DNA from 2 places in the Nocardioides sp. NPDC057772 genome. Region 1 is predicted to be linked to the other one. Evidence: riboswitches for the same ligand, from Rfam matches in the RefSeq annotation. Region 1 holds a riboswitch; the other holds the start of a gene.
The links. Region 1 has a riboswitch for cobalamin ahead of cobN (cobaltochelatase subunit CobN). Riboswitches for the same ligand answer to the same signal wherever they lie in the genome.

Region 1 (4,410 bases):
CGGTCGGCGCCGCGCGGACGGCTGCCGCGACCACGGCGGCCACCCTCGAGCTGGCCCCGCGGACCCCGTGGCACACCACCCGAGCCCCGCTGACCGCGGCCGCGGACGCCCTGGTCGCCGCGGCCGACATCTGGGGCCGGATCGCCACCGACATCACCCTGCTCACCCGCCCCGAGATCGGCGAGCTCGCCGAGCCGGCCGGCGAGGGACGCGGCGGCTCCTCGACGATGCCGCACAAGTCCAACCCGGTGCTCTCGGTGCTCATACGCCGCCACGCCCTGGCCGCTCCCCCACTGGCCGCGACGCTCCACGCCGCCGCGGCGAGCTACGTCGACGAGCGGCCCGACGGCGCCTGGCACGCCGAGTGGGAGACCCTCGCCACGCTGGCCCGGCGCAGCGTCGTCGCGGCCTCGCAGACCACCGAGCTGCTCGCCGGCCTCCGCGTCGACGTCGCCAGGATGCGCGCCACCGCCGAGGCCGCGGGGGCGGACCTGCTGGCCGAGCAGCGGTCGCTGACCGGGTTCGTGGGGGGCGACGTACTCGCCGGGACCGACGCCGCAAGCAGTCTCGACGACTATCTCGGCGCCGCCGACGCGCTCATCGACAGCACGATCTCCCGCGCCCGGGATACCTGGGATCATCTCGTCTGATGGACGTACCGCGGGTACTGGACGGGCAGTTCTTGGGGTTGGTGGGTGTTTCAGTGCCCGTCAAGTCCAGGGATACCCGGTCGACCGGGTATCCCACGCCCGCCCCCACGCCCCACGAAATCTGGAAGGATCCGTCATGACCCCGAGGATCACCCCCGTCGAGCTGGCCGGAGACCCCAGCAAGCCGATCCTGGTCGTCGGGCCCTCCCTGGGCACCTCGGTGACCGCGCTCTGGTCCGCCGCCGCCGAGCTGCTCCCGGACAGGTTCAACGTCATCGGCTGGGAGCTCCCCGGCCACGGCCACGGCACCCCCACGACCGACGGGTTCTCGATGGCCGACCTCGCCGCCGGAGTGCTCGCCTGCGTCGACCGGGTCCTCACCGACCGCGGTGAGCGCCACGGCACCTTCGCCTATGCGGGCGACTCGGTCGGCGGCGCCGTCGGCCTCCAGCTCCTGCTCGACGCGCCCACCAGGGTGAGCGCCGCGGTGCTCACCAACACCGGTGCCAAGATCGGCGAGCCCGACGGCTGGAACGACCGCGCCAGGACCGTACGCGCCGCCGGCACCGCTTCCCAGATCGCCGGCTCCACCCAGCGCTGGTTCTCCCCCGGCTTCCTCGAGCGCCAGCCCGCGCGGGGCGGAGCCCTGCTCCACTCGCTGCGCGACGCCGACGCGGAGAGCTATGCGCTGGTGTGCGAGGCGCTGGCGGCGTACGACGTCCGGGGGCGGCTCGCCGAGATCACCGCGCCGGTGCTGGCGATCGCGGGCGTCGACGACGCCCCGACCCCGCCGGCCTCGCTCGACGAGATCGCGGTCGGGGTGCGCGACGGGCGGCTCGTCACCCTCGACGCCGTCGGACACCTCGCCCCCGCCGAGGCACCGCACGCCGTCTCCAGCCTGATCGCCGCCCACGTGACCGCGGCCGACCCGGCGTACGCGGCCGGGATGAACGTACGCCGTCAGGTGCTCGGCGACGCTCACGTCGACCGGGCCACCGCCGCGATCACCGACATCACCCGGGACTACCAGGACCTGATCACCCGCTACGCCTGGGGCACGATCTGGACCCGCCCCGGCCTGGCCCGCCGGGACCGCTCGATCGGCGTGCTCACCGCCCTGGTCGCGGGGCGCCACTTCGACGAGCTGGAGTTCCACCTCCGCGCCGCGCTCACCAACGGGCTGACCCGCGAGGAGATCGTCGAGGTGCTCCTGCAGACCTCGATCTACGTCGGCGTGCCTGCCGCCAACACCGCGTTCGCCGTCGCCAACCGCGTCCTGAACGAGTGACGTCCGATCGGGACGCGGAAACCAGATGCCACCGGCGTACGTCCTGGCTAACGTCTCGCCCATGCCCCAAGCCCGTCTGCACACCGAGCGCCTCGAGCTGGTCCCGCTGAGCGAGGAGCACCTGCCGTTCCTGGTCGACCTCAACTCGGATCCGGAGGTGCTGCGCTTCCTGTTCACCCGCGCGCTCACGCCGGCGGAGACCGAGGAGCGGATGCACCGGTGGATCAGCGCGGCGAAGGAGACGGAGACGCAGGGCAAGTGGATCGGGTACGCAGCGGGTGAGGCGATCGGGCTCTACATGCTCGAGCCGCCCGACGCCCCACCGCGCACCGACGCCGCCGAGCTCGGCTACCGGCTCCCCAGGCGCCACTGGCGCAAGGGGTTCGCGAAGGAGGGGTCGCTCGAGCTGCTCCGGCACGCCTTCGAGGACATCGGCTTCGACCGGGTGATCGCGCAGACGATGGCCGTCAACGAGCCCTCCCGGGCGACGATGACGTCGGTCGGGATGAGCTTCGTGCGCGCCTTCCACCAGGACTTCGAGGAGCCGCTCCTGGGACATGCCGACGGTGAGGTCGAGTACGAGATCACCCGCGAGACCTGGCTGCGACACCACGCGGGGTAGGCTGCGAGCACGCTCGTGGCGCAGGAACCCGGTGAGAGTCCGGGGCGGTTCCGCCACTGTGACGTCCGTGCCGCTGTCGGGCACGGACACAGCCAGACACTGGCCGCGAGCGATCCGACCGATCGACGGGGCGAGAACCCCTAGGAGGACCCCGGCATGGCCGACTCTGCACGCGTACGCATCGCCCTTCTGTCCACCTCGGACACCGACCTGCTCTCGGCCCGCGCCAGCGGCGCCGACTACGCCTGGGCGAACCCCTCGCGGACGACCGACCTCGAGGCCGTCGTCGCCGACGCCGACCTGGTGGTGTTCCGGCTGCTCGGCTCCCCGACCGACCTGTGGGACGGCCTGAGCGCGGTCAAGGAGCGCGGCACCCCGGTGGTGGTCCTCGGCGGCGAGCAGCAGCCGAGCGCCGAGCTGATGGAGCACTCCACCGTCCCGATGGGTGTCGCCGCGGAGGCACACCGCTACCTCGCCGAGGGCGGGCCGGCCAACCTCGCCCAGCTGCACGCGTTCCTCTCCGACACGGTCCTGCTGACCGGGTTCGGGTTCGAGCCGCCGGCCACGGTGCCGGCCTGGGGGTTCGCGGAGCGGCCCGCGCCGGCCGATGACACCCTTCCCCGCATCGGCGTGCTCTACTACCGCGCCCACGAGACCAGCGGCAACACCGCGTTCGCGCACGCGCTGGCCGACGCGATCGACGCGACCGGAGCGGCCACCGGCGTACCCGTCTTCGCGGGGTCGCTGCGCTCCGCGCCCGACGACCTCTACGAGGCGCTCGGTGGCCTCGACGCGCTCATCGTGACCGTGCTCGCGGCCGGCGGTTCGGTGCCCGCGTCCGCCTCCGCGGGTGGCGAGGACGAGGCCTGGGACGTGGAGCGGATGGCGGCGCTGGACATCCCGGTGCTCCAGGGCCTCTGCCTGACCAGCTCGCGCGCGGAGTGGGAGGTCTCCGACGACGGCGTGACGCCGCTCGACTCGGCCAACCAGATCGCGATCCCGGAGTTCGACGGCCGGATCATCACTGCCCCGTTCTCGTTCAAGGAGCTCGACGAGCAGGGTCTGCCCCACTACGTCGCCGACCCCGAGCGGGCCGCGCGGGTGGCCCGGATCGCGGTCAACCACGCCCGGCTCCGCCACAAGCCCAACGCCGAGAAGCGCCTCGCGCTGGTGCTCTCCGCCTACCCCACCAAGCACGCCCGCATCGGCAACGCGGTCGGCCTGGACACCCCGGTCTCCGCGATCCGGATGCTCCGCCGCCTCCGCGAGGAGGGCTACGACCTCGGCCAGGACAACGAGGTCGTACGCATCCTCGACGCCGGCTCGGGCGAGGAGGGCTCCGACACGGCTGCCGGCGACGCGCTGATCCACGCGCTGATCGCCGCCGGCGGCCAGGACGAGGAGTGGCTGACCAACGCGCAGCTCACCGACGCCCACGTCCGCATCTCCAAGGCCGACTACGACGAGTGGACCAAGGATCTCCCGGCCGACCTGCGCGAGCAGATGGTCGAGACCTGGGGTCCGACGCCTGGGAACCTGTTCGTCAACGACGACGGCGAGCTCGTGCTGGCCACGCTCCAGGCCGGCAACATCGTCATCCTGATCCAGCCGCCGCGCGGCTTCGGCGAGAACCCGGTCGCGATCTACCACGACCCCGACCTGCCGCCGTCGCACCACTACATCGGCGCCTACCGGTGGCTGGAGAACGGGTTCAAGGCCGACGCGGTCGTCCACCTCGGCAAGCACGGCTCGATGGAGTGGCTGCCGGGCAAGAACGCCGCGCTCTCGGCGTCCTGCGGCCCGGACGCCGCGATCGGCAACATGCCGCTGATCTACCCGTTCCTGGTCAA
Region 2 (4,410 bases), on a different contig from region 1:
CAGCGCGGACGCGATGCGGCGGGCGTGGGACTGCTTGCGCACGCCGGCGTGATAGGCGACCACCGGGGCCGCACCGATCAGCCGGGCTGCCTTGAGGGTGATCAGCTCGGGGTCGCCGGGGCCGATGCCGACGACGGTGAACCGTCCAGGGGTCGGGACGCTCATTCCTGCTCCTGGGCGAGTGCGTTGAGTGCGGACGAGGTCATCGCGGAGCCGCCACGGCGGCCCCGGACGGTGACGTAGGGGATGTCGATGCCGTGGTCGTCGGCGAAGGAGGCGAGCGCCTCCTTGGACTCGGCGGCGCCGATGAAGCCGACCGGGCAGCCGACGATCGCGGCCGGCCGCGGGCCGCCGTCGAGGATCATCTCGAGCAGGTGGAAGAGCGCCGTGGGGGCGTTGCCGATGGCGACCACCGCGCCCTCCAGATAGGGCTCCCACAGCGCCAGCGCGGCGGCGGTGCGGGTGGTGCCCCAGGCGCGGGCCAGCGCCGGGACCCGGTCGTCGCCGAGCATGCAGAGCACCTCGTTGTCGCGCGGGAGGCGGCTGCGGGTGACCCCGGTGGCGACCATCGTCGCGTCGCACAGGATCGGTGCGCCAGCCTCCAGCGCGCCGCGCGCGGCCTTCACCAGGCCGGGGTGGATGTCCAGGTCGGCGGCGAGATCGACCTGGCCGCTGCCGTGGATCATCCGGACGGCGAGCCGCTCGGCGTCCGCGGGTACCGCGGAGAGGTCGGCCTCGCGCCGGATGGTCGCGAAGGAGTCGACGTAGATCGCCGGTCCCTGGTCGATGTAGTCGTAGCGCCGGGTCGGACGCACCGGCGGTGTGGGCACGAGTACGCCGCGCCACGGCGTCACCACGACCGCCGGCGCCCGCTCCACCAGCGCCTCGACGGCGGCCCGGTCCAGGGCGCCGTCGGTGGCCGCGACGTGCTCGCCGCCGAGCACCTCGCCGAACCCCAGTTCCGGAGCCTCCGCCGGCATCCGCGAGTCGGCCTCGACCGGCTCGACCAGCGGGCGGTCGAGCTCGGAGACGTGCCAGGGCGCCGACGGCCCCTCTCCGCGTACGTCCAGGAAGCGGGTGGCCAACGAGACCAGCCGACCAGCGGCCTCGGTGAGCGGCACGACCGGCCCGCACGAGTCGCCGACACGCAGCTGACCCTCGGCCTCCGAGAGCGCCACCAGCCCGAGGTCGCACTCGCGCGAGACCAGGTCGCCGCGGCCGTCGTCGAGCACGAAGAGGAACCGCCCGGGCAGCGCTGCCAGCCGCGGCGAGGCGCACAGCAGCCGGTCCAGCGTCGCGGCGACGCCGCGCAGGTCGGCCCGTCCCCCGGCGAGCCCGGTCTGCGGGGAGACCATCACGTTGCGTACGAGCTCGTGGGTCTGCGCCGGCACCAGACCAGTCGCCTTCAGCGCGGTGAGCACCTCAGCGGGCAGGGCACCGTCGACGGCGGGCAGCCCGCGCACCTGCAGGTTGGCGCGTCCGGTGAGATAGACGCGGCCGTCGCCGTAGGTCTCGGCGACGGAGACCAGCGACAGCAGCGAGGCGGAGGAGACGGACCCGCCGATCAGGCGCAACCGCACCAGGAGACCGTCCTCGGCCGGCCACGGACGGCCGACTCCCGGGCACCGGTCGGATCGGACTCGCGACATCAGAACACCTGCTCTGCGGTCATGTGCCCTTCCGCGGGACACGTGGTGACCTGGCGGCGGGCGCCGCCAGAGCCAGCAGGTCTTCGGACTCGGAATCGATCGGAGCGGAGCGCCTTCCCGGAGCCAGGCTCCAGTGGCTGCCCTTCCCGGGAGAAGAGCGTGCCCGCCCGTCATCCTCACCGCTGCGCGTCAGTCCCGGACTCTCACCGGGTTCCCTGACCCCATCAGGCATGGAGTACGACTGGCAGGGCGAGACTACCTGGCGTCGGCGACGAACGGACAGCCAGCCTTGCTACGACGCTCAGAACGGGTAGCGCTCGATCTCCGACTGGATCGTGACCCACTGGATGTCGCAGAAGGTGTCCATGTTGGCCGAGGTGCCGAAGTGGCCGCCGACGCCGGAGGCCTTGGCACCGCCGAAGGGGGCGACGGCCTCGTCGTCGACGGTCTGGTCGTTGATGTGCACCGCTCCTGAGGTGATCCGGTCGGCGAGCTCGAAGGCCTTGAACGGGTTGGCGGTGAGCAGCGACACCGAGAGGCCGTACTCGGAGGAGTTGATGATCTCGATCGCCTCCTTGACGCTCTCGTAGCCCACGACCGGGGCGACCGGGCCGAAGATCTCCTGACTGAAGGCCGGACTGTCCAGGGGTACGTCGGCGAGGACCGTCGGACGGTAGAAGAGCCCGTCGTGGGTGCCACCGGCCAGCAGCGTCGCACCTGCCGCGACCGTGCCCTCGACGATGTCGTGCACGCTCTTGAGCTGCCGCTCGTCGATGATCGGGCCCAGCGCGTTGGCCGGATCGGTCGGGTCGCCGACCGAGATGGCCTCGGCCTTGGCGGCCAGCTTGGTGGCGTACTCCTCCACCTTGTCCTTGGGGACCAGGTGACGACCGGTGGTCATGCAGATCTGGCCCTGGTGGAGGAAGGATCCCCAGGCGCCGGCGGAGGCCGCGGCGTCGATGTCCGCGTCGGGCAGCACCAGCAGTGCGTTGTTGCCGCCGAGCTCGAGGTGGACCTTCTTCAGCAGCGGGCCGGCGGCCTCACCGATCTTGCGGCCGGCGGCTGTGGAGCCGGTGAAGGAGATGCAGGGCACGTCCGGATGGGCGACCAGTGCGGCACCGACCTCGGCGCCTGCCGGGAGCACGTGCAGGAGCCCCTCGGGCAGCCCGGCCTCGGCGAGGATCTCGGCGAGCACGAGACCGCCGGAGATCGACGTCCGCGGGTCCGGCTTGAGCACGACCGCGTTGCCGAGCGCCAGGGCCGGAGCGACCGAGCGCATCGAGAGGATCGCCGGGAAGTTGAACGGGCTGATCACGCCGACGACGCCGACCGGGACATGCCGGCCGATCGAGACCCGCGGCTTCATGCTGCGCAGCATCTGTCCGTACGGCTGGGCCGCGAGCGCCGCGGCCGCGTTCAGCTCGGAGGTCACCAGCATCGCCTCGAAGCCGGCCTTGCCCTGGCCAGACCCGGCCTCCGGCACCAGCCAGCGGGTCAGCCGGTCGGGGTCTGCCTCGAGGATGGCGGCCGCCTTGGTCATCACCGCGGCGCGCTCGGTGTAGGGCAGCGCTGCCCAGGTCCGCTGCGTCTGCTTGGCGGTCGCGACCGCCTTGTCGAGGTCGGCGACGTCGGCCTGGCCGATCGTGGCGATGGTCTCCCCGGTCGCGGGGGCCGTCACTGCCATCGTCCCGGCGCCGCCGGGCACGAAGGCTCCGTCGAAGATCTTCTCGTCCCAGATGCTCATGACGCCCGAGGCTATGACCGGCGCCACACCCTGACCAGGCCCAGCTTCCGCCCAGCGGAAGTCAGAGCTGGACCTCGTCGCCGGCGGTCCCTGCGCTCCGCAGCTCGGCCCGGGTGACGGCCAGCTCCTCGCGTACGGCGGTGAGGTCTTCGCGCAGCGAGGTCAGGATGGCCATCATCTCGGCGTCGGACTCCTCCTCGTGCTTGGTGAGGGTCTCGACGCTCTCCATGCCGGAGACGACGACGGCGAGGAAGAGGTTGAGGACCGCGAAGGTCATCACCAGGATGAAGACGACGAAGAAGATCCACGCCGAGGGATCTTCGGCCATCACCTCGCGGGCGATGTCGGGCCAGGCCTCGCCGGTCATGGTCTGGAAGAGCGTGAACGCGCTGGTGCCGAGGTCGCCGAAGTAGTCCGGCGCGATCTCCCCATAGAGGTTGGTCGAGATGACCACCGCGACGTACATCATCAGCACCAGCAGCGCGGCGACCGAGCCCATCCCCGGCATCGCCGCGATCAGGCCGTCGACGACGCGACGCATCGAGGGGACCGAGTTGACCAGGCGCAGCACGCGCAGGATCCGCAGCGCCCGCAGCACCGACATCGGCCCGGTCGCCGGCACCAGCGCGATCGCCACGATCGCGGTGTCGAAGATGTTCCACGGGTCGAGGAAGAACTTCGGGCCGTACGCCACCAGGCGCAGCACCAGCTCTACGACGAAGACCCCGAGCAGCAGGCTGTCGAAGAGCGCCAGCTCGTGGGCCAGGTGCTCGGGCACCATCGTCTCGACGCCGAGCACCACCGCGTTGACGATGATCACGCCGATGATGATCTTCTGGAAGGTCTCGTTGTCGACCAGCGCACGCACCCGATCGCGCACCGAGACGTTGCTCGAACCCATGAACGGTTGTCCTCCTCAGACCTGGCTGCGACCCGTGACAGCGGCCCGGAGCCTACTGCACACGATCTACTGGGTCGCCAGGTGCAGCGCGAGCCCGAGACCCGCCAGACCGACCA

Region 2: linked by a shared signal. The riboswitch ahead of ACFVJS_RS19170 (nitrite reductase) and the one ahead of cobN (cobaltochelatase subunit CobN) in region 1 are both predicted to bind cobalamin.

What each region holds. Positions count from the first base shown of each region.
Region 1 covers NZ_JBHVKN010000009.1:27,904-32,313, forward strand. The annotation lists gene ACFVJS_RS03310 (lyase family protein) at 1-650, shown strand, start outside; gene ACFVJS_RS03315 (alpha/beta fold hydrolase) at 787-1,938, shown strand; gene ACFVJS_RS03320 (GNAT family N-acetyltransferase) at 2,000-2,560, shown strand; cobalamin riboswitch at 2,538-2,683, shown strand; gene cobN (cobaltochelatase subunit CobN) at 2,717-4,410, shown strand, end outside.
Region 2 covers NZ_JBHVKN010000131.1:6,291-10,700, reverse strand. The annotation lists gene cobJ (precorrin-3B C(17)-methyltransferase) at 1-165, opposite strand, end outside; gene ACFVJS_RS19175 (precorrin-8X methylmutase) at 162-815, opposite strand; partial or broken gene ACFVJS_RS19170 (nitrite reductase) at 1,458-1,649, opposite strand; cobalamin riboswitch at 1,706-1,910, opposite strand; gene ACFVJS_RS19165 (aldehyde dehydrogenase family protein) at 1,951-3,393, opposite strand; gene ACFVJS_RS19160 (ion transporter) at 3,455-4,294, opposite strand; gene ACFVJS_RS19155 (sulfite exporter TauE/SafE family protein) at 4,361-4,410, opposite strand, start outside.